Regions from separate parts of the Telluria sp. LT2P34 genome, predicted to be linked through region 1. Evidence: predicted binding sites of a transcription regulator. Region 1 holds the regulator's gene; the other holds the start of a gene.
The links. Region 1 encodes LexA, which represses DNA repair genes until DNA is damaged. Its sites were predicted from a motif close to ACTGTATNNNNATACAGT; they were not measured.

Region 1 (15,892 bases):
CGAAACAGCCCCAGGATGTCGGACTGGCTGAACTGGCGTGGCGACACATTGATCGACACCGGCGCCAGGGGAGCGCCGTCGCGTCCCCAGTGCACGAGCTGGCGGCAGACGCTGTCGAGCACCTGCTCGCCCAGCCGCACGATCAGGCCGGTTTCCTCGAGCAGCGGGATGAAACGGTCGGGCCCGACCAGGCCCACGCCCGAGCGCTCCCAGCGCACCAGCGCCTCCAGGCTCGAGGTCTTGCCGGTGGCCAGATCCACACGCGGCTGGTAGTGCACCACGAACTGCTGCTGGTCGAGGGCGCGCCGCAGTTCGATTTCCGTTTCCAGCCGGGTGCGGATCGCCTCGAAAAAGCTCGACTGGAAGAAGCGGTAACTGCCCTTGCCTTCGGTCTTGACCGAATACATCGCGATGTCCGCGTTTTTCAGCAGGGTCTGGGCATCGTCGCCATGCTCAGGGAACAGGCTGATCCCGATCGAAGCGCCCAGCACGTGGGTCGAATGCTGCAGATGGAAGCCGTCGCGGAAGGCGCCCAGCACGCGGCCGGCGACGTGTTCGACGTCTTCCGCGCCACCGACGTCTTCCAGCACGACGACGAACTCGTCGCCGCCGAGGCGCACCACGTGGTCGCGCGGGCGCACCGCCAGCGCCAGGCGCTTGCCGACCGTGCGCAGCAGCTCGTCGCCCGCCGCATGCCCGAGCGCGTCGTTGACGGTCTTGAAGCCGTCGAGGTCGATGAACAGCACGGCCAGGCCGCGGCCGGCGGCGCGCGCCGCGTCGATGGCCTGCGGCAGGTAGTGCTGGATCCAGTGGCGGTTCGGCAGGCCGGTCAGCTCGTCGGAGTTGCCCCTGCGCTCGAGCTCGGACAAATGCGCCTTGGCTTCGCTGATGTCGCGGATGGTCACGGCGAGGTCGTCGCCGGCGCGCACTGCCTTGTAGCGGATCCACTTTGCCTTGAGCCACTGGTCGGACCTGGGCCTGACTTCGATTTCGCTGTCGTGCAGGCCGGTGTCGAGCGCCTCGCACAGGCGGGCGCAGGCCGCCTGGAACAATTTGCCATGATAGAACTCGGACAGGCGATGCCCGATCAGCTGGCGTGGTTGCTTGCCGAACATGTCGGCGCCGTGCTGGTTGGCGTCGACGATCTCGAAATCGATTACCGTGCCGTGCAGGTCGCGCAGCGGCCGGTTGATGAAAAAGCCTTCGCCCGCGTCCTCGGTCGCCAGCCGGTAGGTCGAACGGATCGCTTCGACCTGGTGCTGGCGCCACTTTGCATGCACATAGAAACTGGTGGCGAGCAAGGCGGCCAGCGCGAGCCAGGCGCTGTTCCACCAGGCGTCGTTCAGGGCCGCCAGCCGGTCGCGATGGTAGCTTTCCATCGCGGAAATCTCGTCGACCCCGACCACGCCCACCAGCCCCAGGTCCGGCAGCCGCCGCCAGCCGAGCACGCGCGTGCGCCCGTCCGCGAACCAGCGCCGGCCGTCGAGGCGGACCACGCCGTCCGGTTTGTCGGCGGGCAATGTCCGGAGCAGGAAAGGCGTGCGCAGCGTATGCACATTGTTGCCCTGGCGGCTGGCGCGCACCACGCCATCGTCCCCGATCAGGCCGACAAAGCCGTGCTCGCGCAGGATCGGCTCGGCATAGTGCTGGGTAAAGAAGGACGGCAATACGGAAATCAGGGCGACCCCGCCGAACCGGCCTTCCGGGGCGTGCAGCTTGCGCGAGAAAGCGATCACTTCGCGGTGCGACAGGGGGCCGTCCAGCGGCCCGCTCAGGTACAGGCGGTCGCCCGCAGTGCGCTGCTGTTCGGTGAAATACGCCTGGTCGCCGAAATAGCTGCCGACCGCGGCCGGGTGGGTGCTGGTCAGCGCGATCCCCTTGCTGTCGAGCAGGCCCACGGCGCCGATATACTGCGGCGAAAAGATCCCGGCCTCGATGGTGCCGGCCAGGTCCAGGCGCCCGCCCGATACGGTCCAGTTGTGGCGCAGCAGCAGCAACAGCCGGTCGGCGTCGCTGATCGAGCGGCGGGTGCGGATCGCGAAACTGCGCGTATAGGCGTCGACCTGCTGCACCAGTTCGGCCTGGCGGTCGCGCCGCTCGTCCTGGAGCCTGCCCAGCACGCCCGCCCAGAGCCCGGCGCCTGCCAGCACCGCGATTGCCGGCCACACCAGCAAGAGCGAGCGATGCAGGCGCAGGAAGGATAGAAAGGGACGCAGCCTGTGCAGCGCGGCAAGGCCGAGCGCGGTTTTGGGCAAGGCCTTGTCGAGATGTGCTTGCATCGGGGTCCCCGCGGCGTGGATGGCCGCACACAGGGTGACAGGGTAGCAGACTCCGGCACCCGGTCGCGCCCCGCCTTATTCGCCGTGCATAAAAAAGCCCGGCACAGGCCGGGCTCCTCATGGATGACGACAATTACATGATCTTGGTGCCGATCCACCAGGCCACCGCCGCCATGAAGGCGGAGGCCGGGATGGTGAACACCCAGGCCCACACGATGCTGCCCGCCACGCCCCAGCGCACGGCCGAGGCTTTCTGGGAGGCGCCGACACCGACGATGGCGCCGGTGATGGTGTGGGTGGTCGAAACAGGAATGCCGAAGAAGCTGGCCATCAGCAGGGTCATCGCGCCACCAGTTTCGGCGCAGAAACCGCCGACCGGTTTGAGCTTGGTGATTTTCTGGCCCATGGTCTTGACGATGCGCCAGCCACCGAACAGCGTGCCGAAGGCGATCGCCGCATAGCAGGAAATGATCACCCAGGCCGGCGGAAATTCGTCGGTCGGGCTGGTCACGCCGGCGGCGATCAGCAGCATCCAGATAATGCCCATGGTCTTTTGGGCGTCGTTACCGCCGTGGCCCAGCGAGTAGCCGGCGGCCGAGACCAGCTGCAGGCGGCGGAACCAGACATCGACCTTGCGCGGCGTCGATTTCACGAAGATCCACGCAACCAGCAGCATGATCGTCGAGCCCAGCACAAAGCCCATCAATGGCGCAATCACGATGAACATCACGGTTTTCAGCAGGCCCGCGGAAATGAGCGCGCCAGTGCCCGACTTGGCCACCGCGGCGCCGACCAGGCCGCCGATCAGGGCGTGCGAGGACGAGGACGGAATGCCGTAGTACCAGGTGATGATGTTCCAGGTGATGGCCCCGACGAGGGCGCCGAAGATCACGTAATGGTCGACCACTCCGGGGTCGATCGTGCCCTTGCCGATCGTCTGCGCGACCTTCATGCTGACCACGAAGATGGCGATGAAGTTGAAGAAGGCGGCCATTGCCACGGCGGTCTGCGGCTTGAGCACGCCGGTCGACACGACAGTGGCGATCGAGTTCGCCGAGTCGTGGAAGCCGTTCATGAAGTCGAAAATCAGTGCGAGCAGCACGAGTCCGCCCAGCACCCAGATGCTGATGTTTAAAGTTTCCATGTTTATTCTTGTTCTGCGCGCGCGTTACGCGTTCTCGACGATGATGCCTTCGATGATGTTGGCGACATCTTCGCAGCGGTCGGTGACGGTCTCGAGGATCTCGTAGATCGCCTTCATCTTGATCAGGTTGCGCACGTCCGGCTCGTCGCGGAACAGTTTGCTCATGGCGGCGCGCATCACGTGGTCGGCATCCGATTCGAGGCGGTCGATCTCTTCGCAAATGGCGACGATCTCCTGGGCGTTGCCCATGTCGTGCAGCAGGCCGACGGCCGCCTGCACGCGTTCGCAGCAGGCCAGGCACAATTCGGCCAGGCGGCTCGCTTCGGGCGTCACGGAATGCAGGTCGTACAGGAGGATGGTCTGGGCCGCGTCTTCCATCATGTCGAGGATGTCATCCATGCGCGTGATCAGCTTGTGGATGTCGTCGCGGTCGATCGGAGTAATGAAGGTCTTGTGCAGCATTTCCACGCAAGCGTAGGTCACCTTGTCGGCCTGCTTTTCGATGCTTTCCACGGCATGCGTGCGCATTTCCAGGTCGTCGAAGTTGGTCATCAGGCCGACCAGTTCGTGCGCACCTTTCACGCACAGCGCCGCGTGCTGGTTGAACAGGTCAAAAAATTTGCCCTCGGTGGGCATGAGGCGTCCAAACATGAATGATTCTCCGTTGTAAAACTCTTGGGATTGCGAAGCTGCGCGGCCGGCGGATAGGCCGGCGACGGTATCTCAGCGTAAGTGCGCGGCTTAATCGCCCTGATAGACGGCGAGGTTACCGCTGTAGTTGCCGAACTTGGTGTATTGGCCGATCCAGGTCAGGCGGATCGCGCCGATCGGACCATTACGCTGCTTGCCGATGATGATTTCGGCGGTGCCTTTATCGGGCGAGTCGGGGTTGTAGACCTCGTCGCGATACAGGAAGATGATGACGTCGGCATCCTGCTCGATTGCACCTGATTCGCGCAAGTCGGACATGACGGGACGCTTGTTGGGGCGCTGCTCGAGCGCGCGGTTCAGCTGCGACAGGGCAATGACGGGGCAATGCAATTCCTTCGCCAGGCCTTTCAGCGAACGTGAAATCTCGGAAATTTCGGCGGTACGGTTGTCGCCCTGCTGGCTACCCTGCATCAGCTGCAGGTAGTCGACGATGATCAGGCCGAGCTTGCCGCACTGGCGGGCCAGGCGGCGCGCGCGTGCGCGCATCTCGATCGGGTTCAGCGCCGGCGTCTCGTCGATGTACAGCTGGGCATCGTTCATTTTCTGGATCGCGTGCGTCAGGCGCGGCCAGTCCTCGTCGTTCAGGCGGCCGGTACGCAGGCGGTGCTGGTCGAGCTGGCCGACCGAGCCGAGCATACGCATGGCCAGCTGGGTGCCGCCCATCTCCATCGAGAAAATAGCCACGGGCAGGCCCGCTTCGATGGCGACGTTCTCGCCGATGTTCACCGAAAACGCCGTCTTGCCCATCGACGGACGGCCGGCGACGATCACCAGGTCGCCCGGCTGCAGGCCCGAGGTCATGCGGTCGAGGTCGATGAAGCCGGTCGGCACGCCGGTGATTTCGCCCTGGTTTTCGCGCGAATACAGTTCGTCGATGCGCTCGACCACTTGCGTGAGCAGCGGCTGGATCGCATTCCAGCCCTGGGCGCCGCGCGAGCCGGATTCGGCGATGGCGAAGATCTTGGATTCGGCTTCGTCAAGCATCTGCTTGACTTCCTTGCCTTGCGGATTGAACGCGTTGCCCGAGATTTCATCGGCGACGGTGATCAGCTTGCGCAGGATGCCGCGGTCGCGCACGATTTCGGCGTAACGGCGGATGTTGGCGGCGGACGGCGTGTTCTGCGCCATCGCGTTGAGGTATTGCAGGCCGCCCACGTCCTCGGCCTTGCCCAGCGAAACCATGGCTTCGTAGACGGTAATCACGTCGGCCGGCTTGCCGCTGTTGATCAGCCGGACCATCTGTTCGAAGATGATGCGGTGGTCGTAGCGGTAGAAATCGTCCGCATGCATGAAGTCGGCAATGCGGTCCCAGGCCGCGTTATCGCGCAGCAGGCCGCCGATGACGGACTGCTCGGCCTCGATGGAATGCGGGGGAATGCGCAGCGATTCGAGCTGCGGATCTGCAGGGGTATTCATGACGGGCATTATAACGCCTCCCGTCATGCGGCTGAAATAATTGGGAAGTTTCCAGGCGCAAAAAAGCCGGGCGAACCCGGCTTTTTCTTATTAACAACAGTGCATCAGAATCGATGCGCGCCGTTGTTACTCAGGCAGCTTCGCCCACGACAGCGACGGTGATTTCCACCACGACGTCGGTGTGCAGCGCGACGGCGACAGCGTGCTCGCCGGTCGTCTTCAGGGGACCGGTCGGCAGGCGCACTTGCGCCTTTTCGACTGCAAAACCCTGCTTCGTCAGCGCTTCAGCGATGTCGAAGTTGGTGACCGAACCGAACAGGCGACCGTCGACGCCGGCCTTCTGGCCGATGGTGATGGTCATGCCGCTCAGCTTGTCGCCCTGGGCTTGCGAAGCCGCCAGCTTTTCGCCAGCTGCTTTTTCCAGCTCGGCGCGCTTGACTTCGAACTCGGCGACTGCCGACGAAGTTGCACGGCGGGCCATCTTTTGCGGGATCAGGAAGTTACGTGCGTAACCGTCCTTGACCTTGACCACGTCGCCCAGGTTGCCGACGTTAACAACTTTTTCCAAAAGGATCACTTGCATATTTTTCTCCAGAAAATTCTGACTGTACGGCGCTTGAATTAAGCGTTGTGCAGGTCGGTGTACGGCAGCAGCGCGAGGTAGCGTGCGCGCTTGATCGCGGTGTCAACCTGGCGCTGGTAGTGCGCCTTGGTGCCGGTCAGGCGTGCAGGCATGATCTTGCCGTTTTCCTGGACGAAGTCCTTCAGGGTGTCGACGTCTTTGTAGTCGACCTGCTCGACGTTTGCGGCGGTGAAGCGGCAGAACTTCTTGCGCTTGAACAGCGGATTTTGCTGTTTGCGCTTGAGTTTTTCTTTGGCCTTGTTTTTGTCGAACTTTTTACCGAATGCCATTTGAGGCTCCTGTATCTAAAAGGTGGGCCGCTATTGTTTTAAGCGGCGGCACTAAAATCAATGATGTGAAACACCAGGGCTTTGCTGCTGCGGTTCTTCCTGGCCAAAAATCCCGTGAACTGGTGCGCGGCGCCCAACTCGGCGCTGGCGAAGCGGCCCGAAATTTCTCCCGCGGCGAACGCGGCAATTTCGAACTCCACCAGTCTTGCCACACCTGCCTCGACCTGCTGCGAACTGTGCATCAGGATTGCCGAAACGACCGGCACGCCGGCGGGGGTGTAGCGCAGTACGTCGCGTTCAGCGATGGTTGCGACGACGTGTAACTGGTTCACTTCAAGTGTTCAGGGTTCCTGGCGAAAGAATGTTTAAGCAGCAGCAGGGGCCGGGGCAGCAGCAGCAGGGGCCGGAGCCTGGGCTGGCGCTTCCGAGCGGTGGCTCTTGGCTGCGTCTTCGCGCTGGACCGACTTCATCATTGGCGATGGGGTCGTTTCAGCTTTCTTCATCTTCACGGTCAGGTGACGCAGCACGGCATCATTGAACTTGAATGCGGTTTCCAGCTCGACCAGGGTCTCGTTGTCGCACTCGATGTTCATGCAGATATAGTGCGCTTTAGGCAGCTTCTGGATCGAGTAAGCCATCTGGCGACGGCCCCAGTCTTCGACGCGATGAATGTTACCGCCGCGTGCGCTGACGCTGGCCTTGTAACGTTCGATCATCGCCGGGACTTGCTCGCTCTGGTCCGGGTGGACGATAAAAACGATTTCATAATGACGCATGCAGTACTCCTTGAGGACGTTTAAACAAATGCCCACCTCGGCGTCAAGACGAGTGTGGGAAGGGAAAGCCGGCAATTATAGCGCGGATGGCGCGACAACACAATGGGACGGGAAATGTGACAATTTCAGCGATTTCCCTTGCATTCGCCGAAATACTGTACAAAAATACAGTCTGAATCATCAACCATGGCAGATCCATGCTCAAGCTCACCGCAAGGCAACAACAGATCCTTGACCTGATCAAGGAAGCGATCGACAACACCGGCTTCCCGCCCACGCGCGCCGAGATCGCGAAGGAACTGGGCTTCAAGTCGGCCAACGCCGCCGAAGAACACCTGCAGGCGCTGGCCCGCAAAGGCGCGATCGAAATCGTGTCGGGCACCTCGCGCGGCATCCGCCTGATCGGCTCCTCGGTGCATGCGCCGGCATCGGTCCCGCACATTCCGGCGGCGCTCCTGATGTCGCTGCCGCTGGTAGGCCGCGTGGCCGCCGGTTCGCCCATCCTGGCCCAGGAACACGTCGAAGCCACCTACAACGTCGACCCGGCCATGTTCGGCGCCCGTCCCGATTTCCTGCTCAAGGTGCGCGGCTGGTCGATGCGCGACGCCGGCATCATGGACGGCGACTTCCTCGCCGTCAAAAAGATCGACAACGCCAAGAATGGCCAGATCGTGGTCGCCCGCATCGGCGACGACGTGACCGTCAAGCGCTACCGCAAGACGGGCGAACTGATCGAGCTGCTGCCGGAAAATCCGGACTTCAAGGTCATTCGCGTCGAACCGGGCGACGAGTTTGCGCTCGAGGGCCTGGCAGTCGGACTGATGCGCAGCTGGCATTGAGCATCGCTTGAGCGCTTCCTGAATGCAAAAAGCCGCTCGACGCGGCTTTTTTATTTGGCTGACTAGGGAGTCTGTCGCGGCGCGGCGCCCATCGGCTTGTCGAAGTCGTACAGTTTCACCGACGGGCTCTTCGCCACGATGTCATTGTGCTCCTTGACATAGGCTTCGGTCGCGCTGCGCCATGCGGCCAGGTCGGCCAGGACCATCTTCGAGCTGACGCGCGCTTCCTCGGCCAGGTTTTCCTGCACCAGCGCCAGGCGCTCGCCCGCACGCCTGGTTTCGGCTTCGTTCATCAGCTTGGCGATATCGGGCGGAATCAGTTTCACCAGAGGCGAGGCGGCGTTCAGGTTCTTGACGTAATCGTTGTAGCAGGTCTGCCACTTGGTCACGCTGGCCGACACGCGCTCGATGTCCACGCTCTGCTTCGAGATCGCGGGGATGCGCGGAACCGGGCAGTTGAAGGCGCCGGACTTCAGGTCTTCACCCTGGTATTGCTCGACCCAGCGCGTGATCTCGGCACGGCGCAGCGTGCGCTGCTTCATGACTTCAAGCGAACTGATCGCAACTGGATTGCCTTTTGCCGCCGCCTTGCGGAACCAGCTTTCCGCTTTGGCATCGTCGGTGGCGCCAGCTTCGCCGTACCAGTACATCTGGCCCAGGCGCTGCTGCGCTTCGACATTGCCGGCGTTGGCCAGCTTGGTGTAGAGCCGCAGCGCCTCCGGATAGGATTTTTTGGCAAACAAGGCGTTCGCGTCGGCCAGCTCGTCGGCATAGGCGGGGATGCACAGGCTCAGTGCGAGGCATAGCAACAGTTTTTTCATGGGGGCGTTGGATCCGGGTAAAGACCTATCATAGCCTGCACCCCGGCCCGACTCAAGCGCCGAGGGCGACGCGGAAGTCGTCGATCAGGTCTTCGGTATCCTCGATCCCCACCGACACCCGGATCAGCGACTCGGCGATGCCCATGCCGGCGCGGCGCTCGGCCCCCATCTCGAAGAAGATCGTGTGCGCGACCGGAATGACGAGCGTCCGGGTGTCGCCCAGGTTGCTGGCAGGGATGGCCAGCTGCAGGCGGTTCAGGTAGTCGAAGGGGTCGATGTCGTCCCGCAGCTCGAAGCTGAGCAGCGAGCCGCCCGACTTGAACAGCGCGCGCACGATGGCATGCTGCGGATGCGATTCCAGGCCAGGGTAATACACCGCCGTCACCCGCTCATCACCTTCCAGCATGCGCGCCAGCGCCAGCGCGTTGGCGCAGGTGCGCTCCATGCGCAGCGCCAGCGTTTCGGCGCCAACGGCAATGTGGTGCGCCGCTTCCGGGCCGAGCGCCGCACCGAAGTCGCGCAGGGCCTTGGCGCGCAGCTGCGCCATGCCCTGGGCCTGCGGCGGCTGCTTGCGGAAGTTGTCGGCGATGTTGGGGAAGGCGCTCCAGTCGAACACGCCCGTATCCGTCAGTGCGCCGCCCAGTGCGATGCCATGTCCGCCGATCGATTTGGTCAGCGAATTGACCACCAGGCCGGCCCCGACCGCTTTTGGGCGGAACAGGTAAGGCGTGGTCATCGTGTTGTCGACCACGTACAGGATGCCGCGCTCGCGGCACAGCGCGCCGATGCGCGCCAGGTCGGCGACCTGGGTGCGCGGATTGGCGATCGTCTCCACGAAAACGATGCGGGTGTCAGGGCGCAGGCTTGCCGCGACCTCATCGAAGTCGGTGGCGTCGACGAAATCGACAGCAACGCCCTGCCCCGCCACCGTCTGCCACAGGCTGTTGGTATTGCCGAACAGGAAGCGCGACGAGACGACATGGTCGCCCGCCCGCAGCAGCGCCTGGAACAGCGCGCCGATGGCCGCCATCCCGGTGCCGAAGCACAGGCTGGCCACGCCCTCTTCCATCTGCGTGATCTTGTCTTCCAGCGCCGCGACCGTCGGGTTGCCCTGGCGGCCGTAGCGAAAACCCGGCTCCTTGCCCTGGAAGACCGAGGCAAGCTGGCGCGCGTCGCCGTAGCCGAAGGCCACCGAGGTGTGGATCGGCTTGTGCAGCGAACCGTGCTCGATGGACTTCTTCCTGTCCTTGTGCAGGATGGTGGTGGTGAAACCGTAGCGCTTGTCGTTCATGGTCGCCGCTCGACGCTTATTCGGCGGCAAGCGCCGGGTTCAGGTTCAGCTGGGTGCGCACGTCGTCCTCGTGCGGGGCAGCCTTGCCGCCGTTGTGGCGCGCCGTCTCCAGCCCGTCGAGGTAGGCCGGGGTCACGTCGCCGGTCACGTAGATGCCGTCGAAGCAGGAGGCCTCGAAATTGGTCAGGGCCGGGTTCACGTCCGAAATCGAGCGCTTGAGCGCGTCGATGTCCTGGTAGACCAGGCGGTCGGCCGTGATTTCCGCGCAGACTTCTTCCACGGTGCGGCCATAGGCGATCAGTTCCTCGCGGGTCGGCATGTCGATGCCGTACACGTTCGGGAACAGCACCGGCGGCGCGGCCGAGGCGAAGAACACTTTACGGGCCCCGGCCTCGCGCGCCATCTGCACGATTTCGCGGCTGGTGGTGCCGCGCACGATCGAATCGTCGACCAGCAGCACGTTCTTGCCCTTGAACTCGGAACCGATGGCGTTCAGTTTCTGGCGCACCGATTTCTTGCGCATGGCCTTGCCCGGCATGATGAAGGTGCGGCCGATGTAGCGGTTCTTGATGAAGCCTTCGCGGTACTCGACGCCAAGCTTCAGGGCCAGCTGGATCGCTGCCGGACGCGAGGAATCGGGAATCGGCATGACGACATCGATGTCCTCGATCGGGATTTCCTTGCGGATCTTGTCGGCGAGGTATTCGCCCATCTTCAGGCGCGTCGCGTAGACCGAGGCGCCGTCGAGCACCGAGTCGGGGCGCGCCAGGTAGACGAATTCGAAGGCGCAAGGGTTGAGCGACGGATTCTCGGCGCACTGGCGCTCGTGCAGACGGCTTTCGGTATCGATGAAGATGGCTTCGCCCGGCGCAATGTCACGCACGAAGCGAAAACCCATGCCCTCGAGCGCCACCGATTCGCTGGCGACGACGTATTCCGGGCCGGCTTCGGTGTCGTTCATGCCCAGGCAGAGCGGACGGATGCCGTAGGGATCGCGGAAGGCCAGCATGCCGTGGCCGGCAATCTGCGCCACCACGGCGTAGGCGCCGCGCACCCGCTTGTGGACGATGCCGACTGCCTTGAAGACGGCCTCCGGGTCGAGCGAGAAGCCGTCGGCCGCTTCCTGGATCTCGTGTGCCAGCACGTTGAGCAGCACTTCCGAATCGGAATTGGTATTGATGTGGCGGCGGTCGTTGCGGAACAGCGCCTCTTTCAACTCGGCCTGGTTGGTCAGGTTGCCGTTGTGCGCGAGGGTAATGCCGAAAGGCGCATTCACGTAGAAGGGCTGCGCTTCTTCCTCGCTCGACGAGCCGGCGGTCGGATAGCGGCAGTGGCCGATACCTGTATTGCCCTGGAGCGAACGCATATTACGGGTGCGGAAGACATCGCGCACGAGGCCGTTGGCCTTGTACATCGAAAACATGCTGCTGTGATTGGTTGCAATGCCCGCCGCGTCCTGGCCGCGATGCTGCAGGAGCAGCAAGGCGTCATACAGAAGCTGGTTGACGGGGGTTTGCGAGACGACGCCGACGATGCCACACATGGTGCGCTCCTAAAACAGATGCAGTTACAGAAAACCTACAACTTTACGTGCTGCGCGAACGCAGCGGGAAGAAAAGGCTTGACGGTGCGCGCTCCGGCCTCGGCCAGGGGGGACAACAGCGCGTCTTTCCAGAACGGTTGTTGGGGGATGGAAGTCATTGAACACAACAGGACCGCGGCGAGGACGATGACCGCGCCGCGCGCCAGGCCAAACAGGCCGCCCAGGCCGCGGTCGGCCAGCGACAGGCCGCTTGCCTCGACCAGTGCGCCGATCGCCAGCGAAAGCAGGCCCATCAGGATACGCACGCCAAGGAACAGGGCAATGAAAGCGACGATCAAGCGTACTGTCTCGCCAGGTATCACTTCAGGCAACATTGGCCCGAGCCGCGCGCCGTACATGTTCGCCACCACGAAGGCGACGATCCAGCCCAGCAGCGACAGGATTTCCTTGACCAGGCCGCGCAGGGTGCTGATTACCACCGAAGAAGCCAGCACGAACAATACCAGATAATCGAAAATCGTCACGTTGGTTCAAAAAGCGCTGCGAGCACGCCCTTCACTCCGCCACCAGGTTGCCGCCGAACCTGGCGCGCGTCTTTTCCGCTTCCTCGCGGCTGGCGAAAGGACCGACGCGCACGCGGATCAGGGCGCCCGATTTCTGCGTGTACGAGCTCACCCCCGCGGCGCGCAGGCGCGACTGCAGTTCGGCAACCTTTTCCTGGGTCGCGAGCGCGGCCACCTGCACCACGTAACGCTGGCCGGCTTCAGGCTTCTTGTCGGCCGGCTCGGCCTTCTCGACCGGCTTGGCGGCGGCCTTGCCTTCGAGCAGTGCCTGGGCGCGGGCTACGTCGGATGCCTTCGGATGCGTTGTGTCGGGCTTGGCTTCCGGTTTCTTCACCACCGGCTTCTCGACCGGCTTATCTACCGGTTTCTCGGCGAGCTTGCGTTCAGGCTTCGGTTCGGCCTTCGGTTCGGGTTTGCGCTCGACCGCTTTCGGCTGCGGCGCCGGTTCCGGCTCCGTGACGGCGCGCGGCGCGACGTCGTCGGTGATCACGGTGGCCGGTACGGGAATGGCGGCAGGAGCCTCCAGCGGCGGTGCGGCGATGACTTCCTCGTCCTCGTCGACGCTGTCGGCCGCCGGCACCGGGTTGGACGGCATCGGCAGCGCCGCGGCTTTTTCTTTCGACGGGATCTGGATGGCGATGTCGCCGGCCAGCGGACGCGGCTCGGAGTCGAGCAGCATCGGCAGACCGACGGCGGCGGCGAGCGCCAGCGCGATGGCGCCTACCAGCCGGCGGCGCGCACGTTTCTTCTCGGGCAGCATCGGATCGCCGCCGCTGCGGCTGCGGCGCGACGCGCCCTGCCCGCTTTCGTTCGCGTGGCTGGCGCGCTTGGCGCGCGCCTGTTGCCCATAGTCGTCGTCGCGGGAAAATCGGCCACTGTCCTGGGTGCTGTCCTGCTTGTTTTTACTGAAAATCGAGAACAAGCCCATGCGTCTAATGTCAGTGAAGTGAGTTTTTTCGGGCGGCCATCACGCCGGCGACGGTGTAGAACGAACCAAAGACCACAATTCTATCATTCTCCTCGGCACGGCTGACCGCATTTGCGAACGCGGCGGCCGGATCGGGAAAAGCGGCGACCGAAAAATCGGCCTCTTTCGCCCCGGCGGGCCGCAATGCCGCCACCTGAGCGGCCAGGTCCGCACTCTTGGCCGAGCGCGACGAATCGAGGTCGGCCAGGCACCAGTGGTCGACCAGGCCAGCCATGGGTTTGAGTACGCCCTCGATGTCCTTGTCGGCCATGATGCCGAAGACGGCATAGGTGTAGCGGTGAAAGCCCATGTTGCCGAGGTTTTGCGCCAGCGTGGCCGAGGCATGCGGGTTGTGGGCGACATCGAAGACCGTCGTCGGGCGCCCTGCCAGTACCTGGAAACGGCCCGGCAATTCGACCAGGGCCAACCCGGTGCGTACTTCCTGGGCGCCGGCCGGCAACTGCATGCGCAAGGCTTCCAGCGCTGCCAGCGCGGCCGAGGCATTCAATAACTGGTTCGCGCCGCGCAGGGCCGGATAGGCGAGCGAATTGCGGCGCTGGGTGCGGCCGCCATAGCTCCACTGCTGCTGGTCGCCCTGGAAATTGAAGTCGCGCCCGATCAGCCACAGGTCTGCGCCGATCGTGGCGGCGTGTTCGATGAGCGACTGTGGCGCCAGCGGGTCGCTGCAGATTGCCGTCTTGCCTGGCCGGAAGATACCGGCCTTTTCGAAACCGATCGCTTCGCGCGTGTCGCCCAGATAGTCGCTGTGATCGATGTCGATGCTGGTGACGATGGACACGTCGGCGTCGACCACGTTCACCGCGTCGAGCCGCCCGCCCAGGCCCACCTCGAGGATCGCGACGTCGACGCCGGCCTTCGAGATCAGGTGCATGATGGCCAGGGTCGTGAACTCGAAATAGGTCAGCGCCACCTCTCCCCGCCGCGCTTCCACGAAGTCGAAGGCCTCGACCAGCATGGCGTCGCTGGCCATGTCGCCGTTGATGCGGGCGCGCTCGTTGAAGTCGAGGAAATGCGGCTTGATGTAGAGGCCGACACGGTAGCCGGCATGCAGCAGGATCGACTCGAGCATGGCGCAGGTCGAACCCTTGCCGTTGGTGCCGGCCACCATGATGACGGGGCACTCGAAATTCAGACCCATGCGTTGCTTGACTTCGCGTACGCGGTCCAGGCCCATGTCGATATGGGTTTCGGCATGGCGCGACTCGATCAGCGCCAGCCAGTCGGGCAAGGTAGTGGGGAGATTGGACATGTGTTTTCAGGCTCGGGAAAAATAAAGGCCGGCAACCCGCAGTGCGGACGGCCGGCCGTCACATGGAGCGACCGCGAATCAGGCGATGACTTCGGCGGGCTGATTCTGCAGCAGCGCCAGCAGGCGGGCAATTTCTTCACGCATCTTGCGGCGGTCGACGATCATGTCCACGGCGCCTTTTTGCACCAGGAACTCGGCGCGCTGGAAGCCTTCCGGCAGCTTTTCGCGCACGGTGTTCTCGATCACGCGCGGGCCGGCAAAGCCGATCAGCGCCTTTGGTTCGGCGATCACGACGTCGCCCATGAAGGCGAAGGACGCGGACACGCCGCCCATGGTCGGGTCGGTCAGGACGCTGATGAAGGGCAAGCGCTTTTCCGACAGCTTGGTCAGCATGGCGGTGGTCTTGGCCATCTGCAGCAGCGACAGCAAACCTTCCTGCATGCGGGCGCCGCCGGTGGCGGTGATGCAGATGAACGGCACTTTCTGTTCCAGCGCGATCTGGGCGCCGCGCACGAAGCGTTCGCCAACGACCGAGCCCATCGACCCGCCCATGAATTCGAATTCGAAGCAGGCCACCACGACCGGCAGGCTCATGATCGAGCCACCCTGGACGATCAGCGCGTCGGTCTCGCCGGTGGCTTCCATCGCCGCCTTCAGACGGTCCGGATATTTCTTGCTGTCCTTGAACTTCAGGGTATCGACCGGCAGCGCTTCCTGGCCGATTTCATAGCGGCCGCCTTCGTCGAGCAGGCCGTCGAGGCGTGAACGTGCGCGGATGCGCATGTGATGGTCGCATTTCGGGCAGACATGCAGGTTCGACTCGAGGTCGGCGCGATACAGCACGGCTTCGCAGGACGGGCACTTGACCCACAGGCCCTCGGGCATGGTCTTGCGGTTGGCAACATCGGAGCGCTGGATTCGGGGGGGCAGCAATTTTTCCAACCAACTCATGTTCTCTCCTTTGCGGCATTCTTGAATGGGGCGTAGTGTAGCCGCTGGCGCCCGGCTTGTCACCGCTTGTATGTCTGGCAACGGATGCGTGCTGCGATCCTGTTATACACCCTGGCGTCAAACAGGGTGAGCACGTATCCGAAGGCCAACGACTGCTCAGCTGTCGAGCGCGGTCCGGATGCCGGCCACGAAGGACTCGACCGCCGCCAGTGCGCCGTCGGGTCCCACGTTTTCGATTTCCTGGATGATGCGGCTGCCGATCACGACCGCGTCCGCCACCGCTGCCACGGCTTTCGCCGTTGCGCCGTCGCGGATGCCGAAGCCGACGCCGATCGGCAGGCTGACGTGTTCGCGGATGGCGGCGACGCGAAGCGCCACCTCTTCCGTGTCGATGCTGCCGGCGCCGGTC
Region 2 (15,892 bases), on a different contig from region 1:
TGCAAAATGAATTGCCAGGAGTGAAACTTTCCTCCTAGAATCTATGCATGAATCCTACCTTTGCCCGCGCAGCCACGCGCCTGACCCTGGGTGCCGCCTGCGCCCTCGTCCCCTTCGCCCACGCCGCCGCGGAACCGGCAAAGTGCAGCTATACACCCATCGCCAAACTGCCCCTGCGCTATACCGGGCCGGGCCTGCAAATCACCACTCCCGGCAGCCTGAACGGGACGCCGGCCAGCTTCCTGGTCGATACCGGCGCTTCGCAGACCTACCTGACGCGCACCGGTACCGAGCGGCGCGGCCTGAAGCTCTACAACACCGGCAGCCGCTCGTCGGGCTTCGGCGGCATTTCCTCGATTTTCGCCACCCGCATCGATGAGTTCGTCGTCGGCCCGGTCCGTACCGGCCGCACCACGATGCCGGTGCTGCAGCAGTTCGGCAGCACACCGTCGTTCGACGGCATCCTCGGCGCACCCTTCCTGCTGCAAGCGGACCTGGAAATCTCGCTGGCGACCAAGGAGCTGACCTTCTTCGTGCCGGAAAACTGCAGCAACACCTTCCTCGGCTACTGGAGCAAGGACGTGCTCGAGGTGCCGATGCGGCGCCACGAGGAAAACCACCGCAATCCGTATTTCTTCGTCTACGTCAATGGCACCAAGCTCGAAGCCATGATCGACAGCGGCGCCAGTTTCAGCTCGATCAGCAGTTCCGCAGCCAAGCGCGCCGGCATTGCCTACGGCCGGCCCGATGGCGAGAGCGACAGCAAGATCGTCGGCATCGGCAGCTACACGGCCGGGCTCTGGCACATCACGGCCAAGACTCTCCAGATCGGCGAACAAACCATTCAGAACCCGGAGCTCGGCGTCCAGGACTCCGGCCTCGACGGCACCGACATGGTCCTTGGCGCCGACTTCCTGCGCTCGCACCGCGTCCTGTTCGCGATGAGCCAGAACAAGATCTATTTTTCGTATGTGGGCGGCGAGCCCTTCGACAACCCGCGCACACTCAAGCCCTGGATCGAGGCCGAGGCGAACGCCGGCAACGCCGATGCCCAGATGGCCATGGCCTATGCCTACAACAAGGGCGAGCTGGTGCCGCGCGACCAGAAACTCACCGCCAGCTGGCTGGAAAAGGCCGCCCTCGGCGGCAGCCCGAGCGCCCTGCTGTATTCCGGCGAATCGCTGATGCGCCGCGGCGAGTATGCCGCCGCCGTGCCGCGCCTGCGCGCCGCCCTCGACAAACTGCCGGCCGAGCGCGACGGCGCCCTGACGCTCTACCTGGCGCGCGTGCGCACCGGCCAGGCCGACCTCGCCAAGACCGAACTGGCCACCGCCTTCGCGCGCAGCGAGGGCAACGAATGGCCAAAGCCGGTCGCCGATTTCTATCTCGGCACGCTCCCTGCTCCGAAGCTGCTGGAACTGGCAGCCGAGGACCGCAAGGAAGGCAAGGCGCGCCGCTGCGAAGCGATGACGGCGATGGCGGACTGGCACCGGGCCCATGGCCAGGAGGCGCCGGCCAAGTCACTTGAAGAACAGGTGAAAACCGGCTGCAGCGACACGTGAAGCGCGCGCACCTGCTGCTGGGCGCAGCCTGCGCCCTGCTAAGCTTTTCCCATGCCGCCGCGGCGCCTGCCGAATGCGTGTATTCGCTCGCGGGGAAAATGCCGCTGCGGTATTCAGGGCCAGGCTTGCTCCCGACAACCTCGGGCAGCATCAACGGCAAGCCGGCCGACATGCTGGTTTCCAGTGGCACCAACACGATCTTCCTGACGCAGGGTAGCATCGCGCAGCACAATCTGAAGCTGCGCACTACCGGCGTCCAGGCGTCTGTGGGCAGCAGCAAGATTCCCATCTATGAGACGCTCATCGAGGACTTTGTCGTCGGTCCGGTACGCGCCACCCGGCGCACATTGGAGGTACTGGAAGATGGTATCGGCCTCGCCACCTGGTACGACGTCATTCTCGGTACACCCTTCCTGTTCCAGGCCGACCTCGAGGTGTCGCTCGCGACCAGGGAGATGAGCTTCTACGTTCCCAAAAATTGCGCTGACACCCATCTCGGCTATTGGCAGGAGAACGTGCACGCCATTCCATTCGAACCGCAGGACAATGGGCAGAAATCCAATCCGCAGTTTATCGTCCACCTCAACGGACACAAACTCGTTGCCGAGATCAGCACCAGCGCCTCCAGCAGTTATATCCATAGCAATGCCGCCAAACGGGCCGGACTCGCCGTCGCGGCACGAGATGGAGAGCAAGGCAAGCTTACGGCAGCGGCAAGCTTCCAGATTGGTGGCGAAACCGTTCGCAACACACGATTCTGGGTAATCAATTCGGACGCGGCAGATAGCAAACCGGATATCGGTCTCGGCATCGACTTCCTGCACGCATACCGAGTACTGTTCGCAATGAGCCAGAAAAAGCTATATTTTTCACACGTTGGTGGTGAACCGTTTGGCCAGCGGGACAAGCTCGATCCATGGGTCCAGGCTGAAGCCGACAAAGGCAACCCGAACGCCCAGCTGATTCTGGCCAGGGCCTATAGAGCAGGCAAGACCGTTCCACGCGACGATGCCAAGGCCGCTGCCTGGCTGGACAAGGCGATCGCCGCCGGCAACGCGCAAGCGCTCCTGCAGAGCGGACAAGTCCTGGTTGAGCAGCGCGACTACGCGAAGGCCGTTCTGCGCCTGCGCGCCGGACTCGACATGCTTCCGGCCGAACGCGATGCGGCCCTCGTGCTCTACATCGCTCGGGTGCGCAACGGCCAGGCTGACTTGGCAAAGACGGAACTGGCGGCCACTTTCGCGCGCACGGGAGACAAGACATGGCCGCAGCCAATCGCCGACTTCTACCTTGGCAAGCTTCCTCTCCACACGCTGCTCGAGCAGGCTTCGAAGGACGAAGAGCGCCGTTGCAGCGCCCTGTCGGCAGCGGGAGACTGGCACCGCGCCCACGGCCAGACCGAAGCAGCCAAGCTGCGCGACGACGAGTTGAAAGCCAAGTGCAGCAATAACGGGCACACCTACGTCAACATCGGCGACTGAGAGCGGCTCCGGTCAAAACGATACAAAAAAAGCGGCCTGGGCCGCTTTTTTATCGACTCGGTCTACCTGTTTACTTGCGCACCACCAGCGTCGACGGCAAGCTGGCCATGTAGGCGCCGATGTCGATCATGTCCTGGTTCGACAGCGGCTTGGCGAAGCCGGCCATGATCGGATTGCTGCGGCCGTTCGGCTGGTCGCCGCCGCGCTTGTAGGCGCGCAGGGCGTGCGCGATGTAGTCGGCATGCTGGCCGGCCAGCTTCGGATAGCTCGGGTCGATCGGCTTGTTGTAGTCGGCGCCATGGCAGGAAGCGCAGTTGTATTTCTTGGCCAGCTCTTCGCCGCGCTTGACGTCGGCGGCAAAGCTGGACGATGCGGCGGCGCCGATGGCCAGCGCGATGATCAGTTTTTTCATGGCGTGGTCCTTACTTTCGGCTCTGGGCGTTCTGCTGCGAATAATAGGCGGCGACGTCGGCGATGTCCTGGTCGGACATGCTCATCGCGATGCCGCGCATCGACGGATGCTTGCGGTCGCCCTTCCTGTAACCCTGCAGCGCCGCTTCGATGTACTTGGCGGACTGGCCGCCGATTTTCGGCACCTGGTAGACCTCAGGGAAGGTGGCCTTGTAGCCAGGGATGCCGTGGCAACCGATACACATTTCGATCTTGTTCGGCGCGGCCTTCGCGTTGCCGACGACTTCCGCTGCAAACGCAGCCGACGACGTCGCGGCACTAGCGGCCAGAACAAGTACTGCCAAATATTTTTTCATGGTGGGAATCGCAAGATTTTTTAATCGAATACCGCTACCGCTAGAACTGAACTGGAACTGAACTCTATACCACTAACCTATTGATTCTAGCCCAACAAAAGATTGCAGTCTACCAAGCTCGCACGTCCCCCCTCCTCTTGCCCAGGCCATCTGGCATATACTCGGGATTTTCCACCTGATTGACGACCGCGTATGCAAGCCAAAGCACCAGCCCCCAGCCGCTTCGAAGGCACCGAGAGCTACGTCGCGACAAGCGACCTGAAACTGGCCGTGAACGCCGCCCTCACCCTGCAGCGCCCGCTGCTGATCAAGGGCGAGCCGGGTACCGGCAAGACCATGCTGGCCGAGGAAGTGGCGGCCGCACTCGACATGCCGCTGCTGCAATGGCACATCAAGTCGACCACCAAAGCCCAGCAGGGCCTGTACGAATACGACGCCGTCTCGCGCCTGCGCGACTCCCAACTGGGCGACGAACGCGTGCGCGACATCCACAACTACATCGTCAAGGGCGTGCTGTGGCAGGCGTTCACGGCGCCGGAACCGGTGGTGCTGCTGATCGACGAGATCGACAAGGCCGACATCGAATTCCCGAACGACCTGCTGCGCGAACTCGACCGGATGGAGTTCTTCGTCTACGAAACGCGCGAAATGGTCGTCGCGAAGCACCGCCCGCTAGTCATCATCACCTCGAACAACGAGAAGGAATTGCCGGACGCTTTCCTGCGCCGCTGCTTCTTCCATTACATCAAATTCCCGGACCGCGAGACGATGGCCGACATCGTCAAGGTGCACTACCCGCGCCTGAAGCAGGAGCTGCTCGCCGCCGCGCTGCAGAGTTTCTACCAGGTACGCGACGTCCCCGGCATCAAGAAAAAGCCGTCGACCTCGGAATTCCTCGACTGGCTCAAGCTCCTGATGGCCGAGGACATCCCGGCCGAAGCCCTGCACAGCCAGGACAACAAGGCGGTGGTGCCGCCGCTGCACGGCGCGCTGCTGAAGAACGAGCAGGACGTGCACCTGTTCGAGCGCCTGGTCTACATGTCGAGGACCAATCGATGAACGCAGGGGGCATCGTGGTCGAGCCGGTCACGCTCGAATTCAACGGCGTGCGCCTGGAACCACTCTCACTTGCGCACGTCGACGGCCTGCGCGCCGCCGCCCTCGACGGCGAACTGTGGAATCTGCGCGTCACGTCCGTGCCGGAACCGCACCGTACCCAGGCCTATGTGCACACCGCGCTGGAAACGAGCAACCGCGTGGCCTTCGCCGTGGTCGATTCGTCGACGGGCGCGGTGCTGGGCACGACCAGCTACCACGACATCCTGCCCGCCATCGGCCGCGTCGAAATCGGTTTTACCTGGTACGCGAAAAGCGTCCAGCGCAGCCATGTGAACACCAGCTGCAAGCTGCTCTTGCTGTCGCACGCCTTCGACACCCTCGGCTGCGCGGTCGTCGGTTTTCGGACCGATAATTTCAACCACACCTCGCAGGCCGCCATCGAACGCCTCGGCGCAAAAAAGGACGGCGTGATCCGCCACCACGCCGCGCGCCCTGACGGCAGCGTGCGCGACACCGTCATGTACAGCATCGTGCGCGGCGAGTGGCAGGAAATTAAGACGCACCTGCACTACCTGCTGACCCGGAACGCCCGCTAGCATGCTGATCGATTTTTTCTTCGCCCTGCGTCACGCTAAAGTCCCGGTCTCGATCAAGGAATTCCTGACCCTGCTCGAAGCGCTGGAAAAGAGCGTCATCGCGCCCTCGCTCGACGAGTTCTACTACCTGGCGCGCCTGGTGATGGTCAAGGACGAAGCCCACTTCGACAAGTTCGACCGCGCTTTCGGGTCCTACTTCAAGGGCATCGAAGCCGTGTTCGACACGTCGAAGGGCGAGATCCCGCTCGACTGGCTGATCAAGCGCATGGAGCGCGAGCTGACGCCCGAACAAAAGGCGGCGCTGGAAAAATTCGGCTACGACAAGCTGATGGACCGCCTGAACGAACTGCTGAAGGAACAGAAGGAACGCCACGAAGGCGGCAGCAAGTGGATCGGCACGGGCGGCACTTCGCCCTTCGGCCATGGCGGCACCAATCCAGAAGGCGTGCGTATTGGAAGCCCGGGCGGCGCCGGCCGCAACCGCACGGCCGTGAAAGTCTGGGAGCAGCGCGCCTACAAGGATTACGACGACGAGCGCGAACTCGGCACCCGCAACCTCAAGGTCGCCCTGCGCCGCCTGCGCCGCTTCGCCCGTACCGGCGCGCTCGACGAATTCGCGCTCGACGACACCATCCGCGCCACCGCCAGCAACGCCGGCTACCTTGACATCCGCATGCAGCCAGAGCGCAAGAACCGGATCAAGGTGGTGATGCTGCTCGATGTGGGCGGCAGCATGGACGACCACATCGAGCGCACCGAGGAGCTGTTTTCAGCAGCGAAGAGCGAATTCAAGAACATGGAGTTCTACTACTTCCACAACTGCGTCTACGACTACCTGTGGAAGAACAACCGGCGCCGCCACTCGGAACGCTTTCCGACCCTGGACATCCTGCGCAAATATCCGCCCGACACACGCGTGATTTTCGTCGGCGACGCCACCATGAGCCCTTACGAGGTGCTCGCGCCCGGCGGCTCGGTCGAGTACAACAACGAGGAAGCCGGCGCCGACTGGCTGGCGCGCTTCTGCAACGCCTTTCCGAAATTCGCCTGGCTCAACCCGGAACCGGAAAACCTGTGGGAATACCGCCAATCGATCGCCGTCATCCGCCAGATCATGAACAACCGGATGTTCCCGATCACGATCGAAGGGCTGGAGCGGGCGATGCGGCTGCTGAGCAAGTAGGGTGGGCTCTGCCCACGCGGTCTCACCCGTTGATCACACGCGCCGCGTCAGCACATTGCGCACCACATACAGCCCCACCACATCGAGCGCGGTGTGCACCATGATCGCCGCCAGCAGCCCCACGTACTGATACACGAAGCCCAGCGCCACGCTGGCGCCGAACACGCCGGCCGCCTGCACCAGGGTCGCACGATCGAGTTTGCGGAACTGGTACACCGGCGTATGGGTGATCAGGAAGATCAGCGACGTGATCCACACTCCCAGCAGCGGCTGCAGCGCCGCGCGAAACAGCAGTTCTTCGCCGATGCCCGCCGCTAGGCTGATCCACAGGGGATTGAAGCCCGAGAGGTCGAGGCGGCCATACGCCGTGATCGTGTTGCGGGTCGCTTCCGACTTCGCCGTCAGGCGGAAGCCCAGGTAGGACCCGACAGCCGCCAGCGCCGAGATGGCAAGCCCGAACAGCAGCTGCGAAGCCCAGCCCATCGGCCCGGTCAGCACCGCCAGCGGCTCGTCTTGCGTCACAAATATGATCACGAGGGCGATCAAGGAAAACGCGACACAGGTCAGGATTTGGGCCGTGAGGCGGATCGGTGGGCGGGATTGGGGCTGGCTGGGCGGTTGAGTTGGCATGAAGGCGCGTTGGGCAAAGTCGCCATTTTACCAACGCGGAACTCGCCTCGGGCATACCGCGTGGAGTCGGGACTCCACGCCGTCACATCACAACCTCGTCTCCCTCGCCGCCCTTAAAAACTCATCCAGCACCGGCGTGCAATCGAGCAGCTCGGTCCCGCCGGCGCGGTGGAATTCAGGATGCCATTGCAGCCCCATCACGAAGTCCGCCGGCTCGTAGCGGATCGCTTCCACGATCCCGTCCGGATACGAGATCGCCTCGACCCGCACGCCGCGCCCCAGCTCCTTGACCGCCTGGTGGTGGATCGAATTGACGATCGGCCGCCCGGCCTGGGGAAACATCCGGCCCAGCGACGAGCCTGGCGGGAATTCGATCGGGTGGCGGTGGGCGTCGTAGTCGGTATTCACGTGCACCTGCGCCTCGGGCACATTCGTGGCCACGTCCTGGTACAGGGTGCCGCCGAAGGCCACGTTGATCAGCTGGCAGCCGCGGCAGACCCCGAGCACCGGCTTGCCGGCCTCGACGAACTCGTGCAGCAGCTCGAGCTCGTACAGGTCGCGCGCCCGGTCGCCGCTCCACTCGGGGCGCGTCGGCGACTCGGAATAGGTTTGCGGCGACACGTCGGCCCCGCCCTGCAGCACCAGGCCGTCGAGGTGGCGCGCGTAGTGGCGCAGCGTGATATTGCTCGGATGAAAACGACCGTTCGCGTTTACGGTGGGGATCATGAAGACCAGCACGTCACGCGACATCACCCACTGCGCGAGCGACTCTTCCAAGTACTGCAGGTTCTTGCCGCGCAGGCCCTTGGCGCCGGGTTCGGGGTGGAAAATGCGCGCCGAGATGCCGATGCGCAGGGTGCGGCGCGTGAAGTCGCGGCTGAAGCGGTCGCGCAGCGCGCGCCAGCGCGAGGACAGCACCCGCCCGGCCAGCGACAGCGGGCTGTCGCCGGGGCGGCGGTAGCGCGCTGGTCCGTCCGAACGGCGGTCGGGCACGCGCCGCGGCGCATCCGTACGCGGCGCCAGTAACGGGCCCGGAGCCTCGCCCGGACGCAGTGGATGATCGTCTGCCATGGGCTTAAATATAGCCCTGCCATTTGCTGCACACGATGCAAAGTTGTAACAAAATCTGTAATGCCGCCTAAGCCAGGCGCTGCAGCATCGCGACCAGGCTGCGGTCGCCCACCGGCTTGTCGAGCAGCCCGCGCACCCGGGCTTCGCGTGCGCGGGTGCTGTCATAAGCAAAACCCTTCCCGACCAGCAGCACGACCGCGGTACGCCCCGCCCCTTCCTGGGACTTGATGGCGAAACTCAGGGCGTAGGGATCAATGCCGGGCGCCGCCGTGTTGATCATCGCCAGCGACACCGGCATCTCGTCGCACAGGCGCACGGCGGTCGGCGCGCTGTCGGTCCAGGCGATCGCCACCGGACGCCCGAAGGCAAGGCGCGCCAGGTGGTCGCGCAGGGCGCCGCCCTTGTCGACGATGAGCACCTTGCCGGGCCGGGGTGGCTGCCGTTTCAGCGCGCAGCCATCGAGGGGCGGCCCGACCCGCGGCTGGCGCCGGCGTTCCGCCAGCATCGGCTCGCCGCGCGCGGCCAGCAAGGCCAGCGCACGCTGCCGGTCGGCCAGCAGGCGGGCAATGGCAGCGTGCAGAACAGGGGCGTCGACCGGCGGCGCGATATGCGTGTAACCGTCGCCCTCGCGGCCGCCGACCAGCAGCGCCGGCGGCGCGCAGCGCATGCCGTCCAGCTGCGCCAGGACGGCGGGACTGGCGCCATCGGCCAGGACGATATCGGGCTCCTGCAAACTGTCGTCATGCAACAACGAATACAGCGCCCCAGAACGCGGCTCAGTGTCCAGCAGCGCGGCCATGCGCTCGCCCTCGCCGGGGGAAAAGCCCAGCAAGCGTACGGCGCTTGGTATCTTATGTGCGTGCATAATGATTTAGCCCTGAAGCGCAGCCGAGCCTTGCGAAAAATACTGTATGCATGTACAGTATCAGCCTCAGTCCACGCCCTCGCTCGACGGTTTTACAGGGCTGCCGGGTCGGCGACTGCGCATCACTCGATAGGGCAATCGACCTGGCAACCGTGGTGTCAACCGTGCGTACCAATCTAGTCACGTTTCAAGTCGCTGACAAGAACAATCCGCGCGTAATCAACGACTTCACTCCTGCTTTTTCCTCACGACAAGATAGAATGCGCAGGCATTCGACAAAACCTGATCAGCATGGCAACCAAGAAACCCGCACCCGATTACAGCGAATCATCCATCCGTGTCCTGAAGGGACTCGAACCCGTCAAGCAGCGGCCGGGCATGTACACGCGCACCGAAAACCCGCTGCACATCATCCAGGAAGTCATCGATAACGCCTCGGACGAGGCGCTCGGCGGTTACTGCAAGAACATCGGCGTCACGCTCAATATCGACGGCTCCGTCACCGTCGAGGACGACGGCCGCGGCATCCCGGTCGGCATCCACCCGGAAGAAGGCGTCTCCACGGTCGAGATCGTGTTCACGCGCCTGCACGCCGGCGGCAAGTTCGACAAGGGTTCGGGCGGGGCCTACGCCTTTTCCGGCGGCCTGCACGGCGTCGGCGTCTCGGTCACCAACGCGCTCTCGAAACGCCTCGAGATCACTGTCTGGCGCCGTGATGAAGAGGGCAACGGCATCCACCGCCTGGCCTTTGCCGCGGGCGACGTCATCGAACCCTTGACCTCGGTTCCCTTTGAACGCGGCGGCAAGAAAAACGGCACCCGCGTCACCGCCTGGCCCGACACCAGTTATTTCGATTCGCCGAACATTCCGATGCCGGACATGGTGCGCCTGCTGCGCTCGAAAGCGGTGCTGCTGCCGGGCGTGACGGTCACGCTGACGATCGAGAAGACCGGCGACGTGCAAACCTGGCGCTACGACGAGGGCCTGCGCGGCTACCTCACCGAAGCGATGGCGCAGTCGTCCAGTGGCGACACCGTGATTCCGCTGTTCGAAGGCGCCGCGTATGCCGCGCCGGGCGACGAAAGCTTTGCCGAAGGCGAAGGCGCGGCCTGGGTCGTGGCCTGGAACGAGGAAGGCGGCGTCGTGCGCGAGTCCTACGTCAACCTGATCCCAACGCCCAGCGGCGGCTCGCACGAATCCGGCCTGCGCGATGGCCTGTTTGGCGCCGTGAAAGGCTTCGCCGAGCTGCATGGCTTGCTGCCGAAAGGCGTCAAGCTGCTGCCGGAAGATGTGTTCGCACGCGTCTCCTTCGTGCTGTCCGCAAAAGTGCTGGACCCGCAATTCCAGGGCCAGACCAAGGAACGCCTGAATTCGCGCGACGCGGTCAAGCTGGTGTCGACGTTTACCAAGCCGCCGCTCGAGCTGTGGCTGAACCAGCACGTCGAATACGGCAAGAAGCTGGCCGACCTCGTCATCAAGCAGGCGCAGTCGCGCATGCGCTCGCTGCAAAAGGTCGAAAAGAAGAAGTCCTCGGGCGTGGCCGTGTTGCCGGGCAAGCTGACCGATTGCGAATCGACCGACCTCACCCGCAACGAACTGTTCCTGGTCGAGGGCGATTCGGCCGGCGGCTCGGCAAAAATGGGCCGCGACAAGGAATACCAGGCGATCCTGCCGCTGCGCGGCAAAGTCTTGAACACCTGGGAAACCGACCGCGACCGCCTGTTCGCGAACAACGAGATCCACGACATTTCGGTCGCGATCGGGGTCGATCCCCACTCGCAGGGCGACTCGCCCGACCTGACGGGCCTGCGTTACGGCAAAATCTGCATCCTGTCGGACGCGGACGTGGACGGCTCGCACATTCAGGTGCTGCTGCTGACCCTATTCTTCAAACACTTCCCTGCCCTGTTCAGGCATGGCCACATCTGCGTGGCGCGCCCGCCTCTGTACCGCGTCGACGTGCCGCCGCGCGGCAAGAAGCCGCTGCAAAAGCTGTACGCGCTGGATGACGGCGAACTGCTGGCAATCGAGGACAAGCTGAAAAAAGACGGCCTCAAGGAAGGCAGCTGGAACATCTCGCGCTTCAAGGGCCTGGGCGAGATGAACGCCGAGCAGCTCTGGGAAACCACGATGAATCCGGACACGCGCCGCCTGCTGCCGGTGGCGCTGGGCGGTTTCGACCACGGCGAATCGAGCGCGCGCTTCAATATGCTGATGGGCAAAGGCGAAGCCGCCGCCCGCCGCGCGTGGATCGAGGAACACGGGAACGAGACGGAAGCGGATATTTGATCGAGCACACTGAATTATGACCATCCAAGCAAACCTCTTCGAACAAGCCGCCGAGCCGGCCGACGACATCGAAACCCTGACCCTGTCGACCTTCGCCGAGCGCGCCTACCTCGACTACGCGGTATCCGTGGTCAAGGGCCGCGCCCTGCCCGACGTGGCCGACGGCCAGAAGCCGGTGCAGCGCCGCATCCTGTACGCGATGAACGAACTGGGCCTGGGCCCCACCGCCAAGCCGCGCAAATCGGCGGCCGTGGTCGGCGACGTGCTCGGCAAACTGCACCCGCACGGCGACCAGTCGGTCTACGACGCGCTGGTGCGCATGGCCCAGGACTTTTCCCTGCGCTACCCGCTGATCGACGGCCAGGGCAATTTCGGCTCGCGCGACGGCGACGGCGCGGCGGCGATGCGCTATACCGAAGCACGCCTGACGCCGATCGCGCGCCTGCTGCTGGACGAAATCGACATGGGCACGGTCGACTTCCAGCCGAACTACGACGGTTCCACCAATGAACCGCGCACGCTGCCGGCGCGCCTGCCGATGGTGTTGCTCAACGGCGCCTCCGGCATCGCCGTCGGCATGGCGACCGAGATCCCCTCGCACAACCTGCGCGAAGTGGCGGAAGCGGCAGTGGCCATGATCCGCAACCCGAAGATCTCGCATGCCGAGCTGATGACCATCATGCCCGGCCCCGACTATCCGGGCGGCGGCCAGATCATCACCCCGGCCGCGCAGATCGCCGAGATGTACGCCAGCGGGCGCGGCTCGATGAAGGTCCGTGCGCGCTGGAAGATCGAAGAGCTGGCGCGCGGCCAGTGGCAGGCGGTGGTCACCGAACTGCCGCCAGGTACCTCGGCGGCCCGGGTGCAGCAGGAGATCGAGGAGATCACCAACCCGAAGGTCAAGCTGGGCAAGAAGACGCTCACGCCGGAACAGATCGCGCTCAAGCAGAACATCCTCAATTCGCTCGACACGATGCGCGACGAATCCGGCCGCGAAGCGGCGGTGCGCCTGGTGTTCGAGCCGAAGTCGAAGAACCTGGACCAGAACGAGTTCATGCTGCTGCTGCTGGCGCATACCTCGCTCGAGACCTCGGCGCCGATCAACCTGGTGATGATCGGCGGCGATGGCCGTCCGCGCCAGAAGGGCCTGTCCGAAATCATCCAGGAATGGATCGACTACCGCTTCGTGACGATCAAGCGCCGTACCGAATTCAAGCTGGGCAAGGTCAACGATCGCATCCACATCCTCGAAGGCCGCGAGATCGTCCTGCTGAACATCGACAAGGTGATCGCCATCATCCGCAATGCGGACGAGCCGAAAGAAGCCCTGATGGAGGAGTTCCGCCTGTCGGAACGCCAGGCCGAAGACATCCTGGAAATCCGCCTGCGCCAGCTGGCGCGGCTGGAAGCGATCAAGATCGAGCAGGAGCTGGCCCAACTGCGCGGCGAGAAGGAAAAGCTGGAAGACATCCTGGCCAATCCCTCGACCATGAAGCGCACGATCATCCGCGAAATCGAGGCGGACGCCAAGCAGTTCGGCGACAACCGGCGCACCCTGATCGAGGAAGCGCAAAAGGCCGTGGCCGAGCAGCGCATCGTCGACGAAGCGGTCACGGTCATCATTTCGGAAAAAGGCTGGGTGCGCGCGCGTACCGGCATCGGCCACGACCCGGTGCAGTTCACCTTCAAGCCGGGCGACGCGCTGCATCTGTTCTTCGAATGCCGCACGGTCGATGCGCTGGTCGGCATCGGCGACAATGGAAAAGCGTATTCGGTGCCGGTGTCGGCCCTGCCCGGCGCCCGCGGCGACGGCGTGCCGATCACGACCCTGGTCGATCTGTCGGGCGGTGTGCGCATCCTGCACTACTTCGCCGGCAATGCCGACACGCGCCTGCTGCTGGCCGCGTCGAACGGCTTCGGTTTCATCACCCGGGCCGGCGACATGGTCAGCCGTCTGAAGGGCGGCAAGTCCTTCCTGACGCTGGACACCGGCGCCATCCCGCTGGCGCCGCGCGTGGTGCAGGACCAGGCCGGCGCCGTGGCCTGCCTGTCGAGCAGCGGCAAAGTGCTGGTGTTCGGCATCGACGAAATGAAAACGCTGACCAACGGCGGACGCGGCGTGACCTTGATCGACCTCGAGCCGAAAGAGCAGCTGCTGGCCGCCCAGCCGATCACCCAGAAAGGCGTGAACGTGATCGGCACCTGGGCCGGCTCCAAGCCGCGCACCGTGGAACTGTTCGCCTCCGGGCTGGAGCCGCACTTCGGCAAGCGCGCGCGCAAGGGCAAGCCGCTGTCGCAGAAGCTCAAGGCAACTGACCTGGCGATGCGCGCGACCGGCGAATAATTTCACCCTGGCTGTGCACGCGTGGAGTCAGGACTCCACCCTACGAACTACACGTAGACACGTAGGGTGGGCTCCGCCCACGCGGTACTGCTACAAACTGAAAATGCCGGCTCGCGCCGGCATTTTGTCGTTTCAACCGCTTACATTACTTCTTGGCGGCTGCCTTGTGCACGTCGGCCATGGCTTCGGCGCGGGCTTCTTCGGTCTTGGCCGAAGCGGTTGCCTTGTCGGCGGCCGCGCCAACCTGGACTTTCAGCGACTTTTCGTCGGCCTTGATCATCGTCTTCTCGGCCTTCAGGTTCGCTTCAGCGACCTTTTCCTGAGCCCGGGCAACGACCATCGCGCGGTCATCGGCATCGGCGCGGGTGATGTTGCCGGCGGCTTCAGCATGTACCTTGACGGCCTTGGCATGCGCCTTGGCTTTCTTTTCCTGGGCGTCGGCAACGGCCTTGGCGGCTTTCTCGTCGGCCTTCGAAACCACTTTCATTTCCTTGGCCTCGGCCTTGGCGACATCGGCTTCGGCGCGGGCTTCGGCTTTCACGACGGCCTTGGTGACGGGCGTGGTGGTCGTCGTCGTGGTGACCGTGGTTTGTGCAAAGGAGCTGGTGGCCATCAGGCCGGCGATCAGGGTGGCGAGCAGTTTGTTCATGGTGTGTCCTTTCGATGTATGGAAAGTCGCGGGTCTCTTGCCCGCGCTGTTAACTTTTTATCAAGTATGCACCCAGAATACCGGCCGTGCCTGGCTTGGTCTGTTCGCCATCACACACTCTTATTTCTTCACATCAAGCGCCTTCGCCGTCCCGGCGTACAGGTCGATGATGTCCGTGATGCCGTCCTGGCATACCGGGCAGAAGGCTTCGCTGCGGTCGAACATCAGGCATTGCATCGCCGGCCGGTAATAGCCGCTGGCCTCGTAGTTCGCGCCCTCGAAGGCGCCGATCGCGTGGCGGTGCGGCTGCTGCGCGAACAGGGTTTTCGTCCGCGCCAGGTCTTCACGGAACAGCGCATTCATCTCGCTCTCGGGACGCTTCGCGGCCCGCAGCGCCGCGCGCCGCTGTTGATAGGCGCGCGAGTCTTCCTCGTACTTCGCCTTCGGCCACGGCGTCGGCAGCGGCGTGCCCGCTTTCACATGCGCCTGCCACTTCAACTTGGCGGGGTCGCGCAGCGCCGTCACATTCGGCTCCCACGGCTCCATGCGCGTGCTGCTGGACGCATAGGCCACCGGCGAGGTGTAGTACTCGTCGGCCAGGCCCGCGAAATGGTGGCCGAACTCGTGCACGAACAGGTAGCCGGCCCAGTCGTTGCCCGCCGCCGCGGTGCTGAACTGGCCGAAGATGCCGCCACCGCCATAGGTCTCGTTGTTGACCAGGATTTCGATGAATTCATAGGGCGCGTGCTGGGCGATGCCGCGCAGTGCGCGATTGTCCAGGGTGAGCACATAGCGCTCGCTGCCGAAAATGTCGTAGCGCGTGCCCAGCTTTGATGCCCGGTGCACGCCGGTCGACGGGCGCGACACGCCCGATTCCTCGGTCGGCACGGCCAGCGCCCAGACATTGAAGTCCTTGGCGCGCTCTTTAAAAGGCGACACCGTGAACAGGTGCTTCGACAGGCGGCGCGCATCGCGCTCGAATTTGGCCATCTCCGCCGCCGTGTAACCGTCGCCCATGATCAGGAGGTCGACCTTCTGCGCCGACGGGCCGCTGACGTGCACGGGAATCGGCCGGGCAGGCGCCGGCGGCTGCTTCTTGACCACTTCGGGCGCATCGGTATCGATGTCGACGCTCCAGGCCACCGAAAACTGGTTGCGCTCGTCGCGTTTCAGGATGCGCACGCGCACCGGCCGATCGGGCTTGGGGAAGCGCACCGATTCCTGAAACGAACGGCTCATCTTGTTCGCCTCTTCGGTCGTGCGCCATTCGCCGAAGATGGTCGAAAATCCGCGCGAATACAGGACGTCGCCCGTTTTCGCGTCGACCACCTCGACCCGGTTCTGGCCGCGGTTGGTATTGTCGAGGTTGCGGGCGGTGTCGCCCGGCCAGGGCAGC

Region 2: a site for LexA is predicted at 9,256-9,273, ahead of AC56KZ_RS09315 (DNA topoisomerase IV subunit B). Genes of this name have one in related genera too.

What each region holds. Positions count from the first base shown of each region.
Region 1 is NZ_JCASIN010000006.1:17,278-33,169, reverse strand. It holds gene AC56KZ_RS15985 (bifunctional diguanylate cyclase/phosphodiesterase) at 1-2,279, opposite strand, end outside; gene AC56KZ_RS15980 (inorganic phosphate transporter) at 2,413-3,423, opposite strand; gene AC56KZ_RS15975 (DUF47 domain-containing protein) at 3,448-4,074, opposite strand; gene AC56KZ_RS15970 (replicative DNA helicase) at 4,165-5,550, opposite strand; gene rplI (50S ribosomal protein L9) at 5,681-6,133, opposite strand; gene rpsR (30S ribosomal protein S18) at 6,172-6,462, opposite strand; gene priB (primosomal replication protein N) at 6,501-6,794, opposite strand; gene rpsF (30S ribosomal protein S6) at 6,828-7,238, opposite strand; gene lexA (transcriptional repressor LexA) at 7,436-8,077, shown strand; gene AC56KZ_RS15940 (tetratricopeptide repeat protein) at 8,140-8,898, opposite strand; gene AC56KZ_RS15935 (cystathionine gamma-synthase family protein) at 8,951-10,189, opposite strand; gene purF (amidophosphoribosyltransferase) at 10,206-11,732, opposite strand; gene AC56KZ_RS15925 (CvpA family protein) at 11,768-12,256, opposite strand; gene AC56KZ_RS15920 (SPOR domain-containing protein) at 12,288-13,223, opposite strand; gene folC (bifunctional tetrahydrofolate synthase/dihydrofolate synthase) at 13,234-14,532, opposite strand; gene accD (acetyl-CoA carboxylase, carboxyltransferase subunit beta) at 14,611-15,483, opposite strand; gene trpA (tryptophan synthase subunit alpha) at 15,640-15,892, opposite strand, start outside.
Region 2 is NZ_JCASIN010000002.1:770,781-786,672, forward strand. It holds gene AC56KZ_RS09265 (aspartyl protease family protein) at 48-1,562, shown strand; gene AC56KZ_RS09270 (aspartyl protease family protein) at 1,559-3,043, shown strand; gene AC56KZ_RS09275 (c-type cytochrome) at 3,114-3,455, opposite strand; gene AC56KZ_RS09280 (c-type cytochrome) at 3,466-3,810, opposite strand; gene AC56KZ_RS09285 (AAA family ATPase) at 4,003-4,869, shown strand; gene AC56KZ_RS09290 (GNAT family N-acetyltransferase) at 4,866-5,465, shown strand; gene AC56KZ_RS09295 (vWA domain-containing protein) at 5,467-6,648, shown strand; gene AC56KZ_RS09300 (CPBP family glutamic-type intramembrane protease) at 6,682-7,278, opposite strand; gene AC56KZ_RS09305 (gamma-glutamyl-gamma-aminobutyrate hydrolase family protein) at 7,366-8,349, opposite strand; gene AC56KZ_RS09310 (PleD family two-component system response regulator) at 8,417-9,214, opposite strand; gene AC56KZ_RS09315 (DNA topoisomerase IV subunit B) at 9,506-11,503, shown strand; gene parC (DNA topoisomerase IV subunit A) at 11,520-13,847, shown strand; gene AC56KZ_RS09325 (hypothetical protein) at 13,993-14,496, opposite strand; gene AC56KZ_RS09330 (IgA Peptidase M64) at 14,617-15,892, opposite strand, start outside.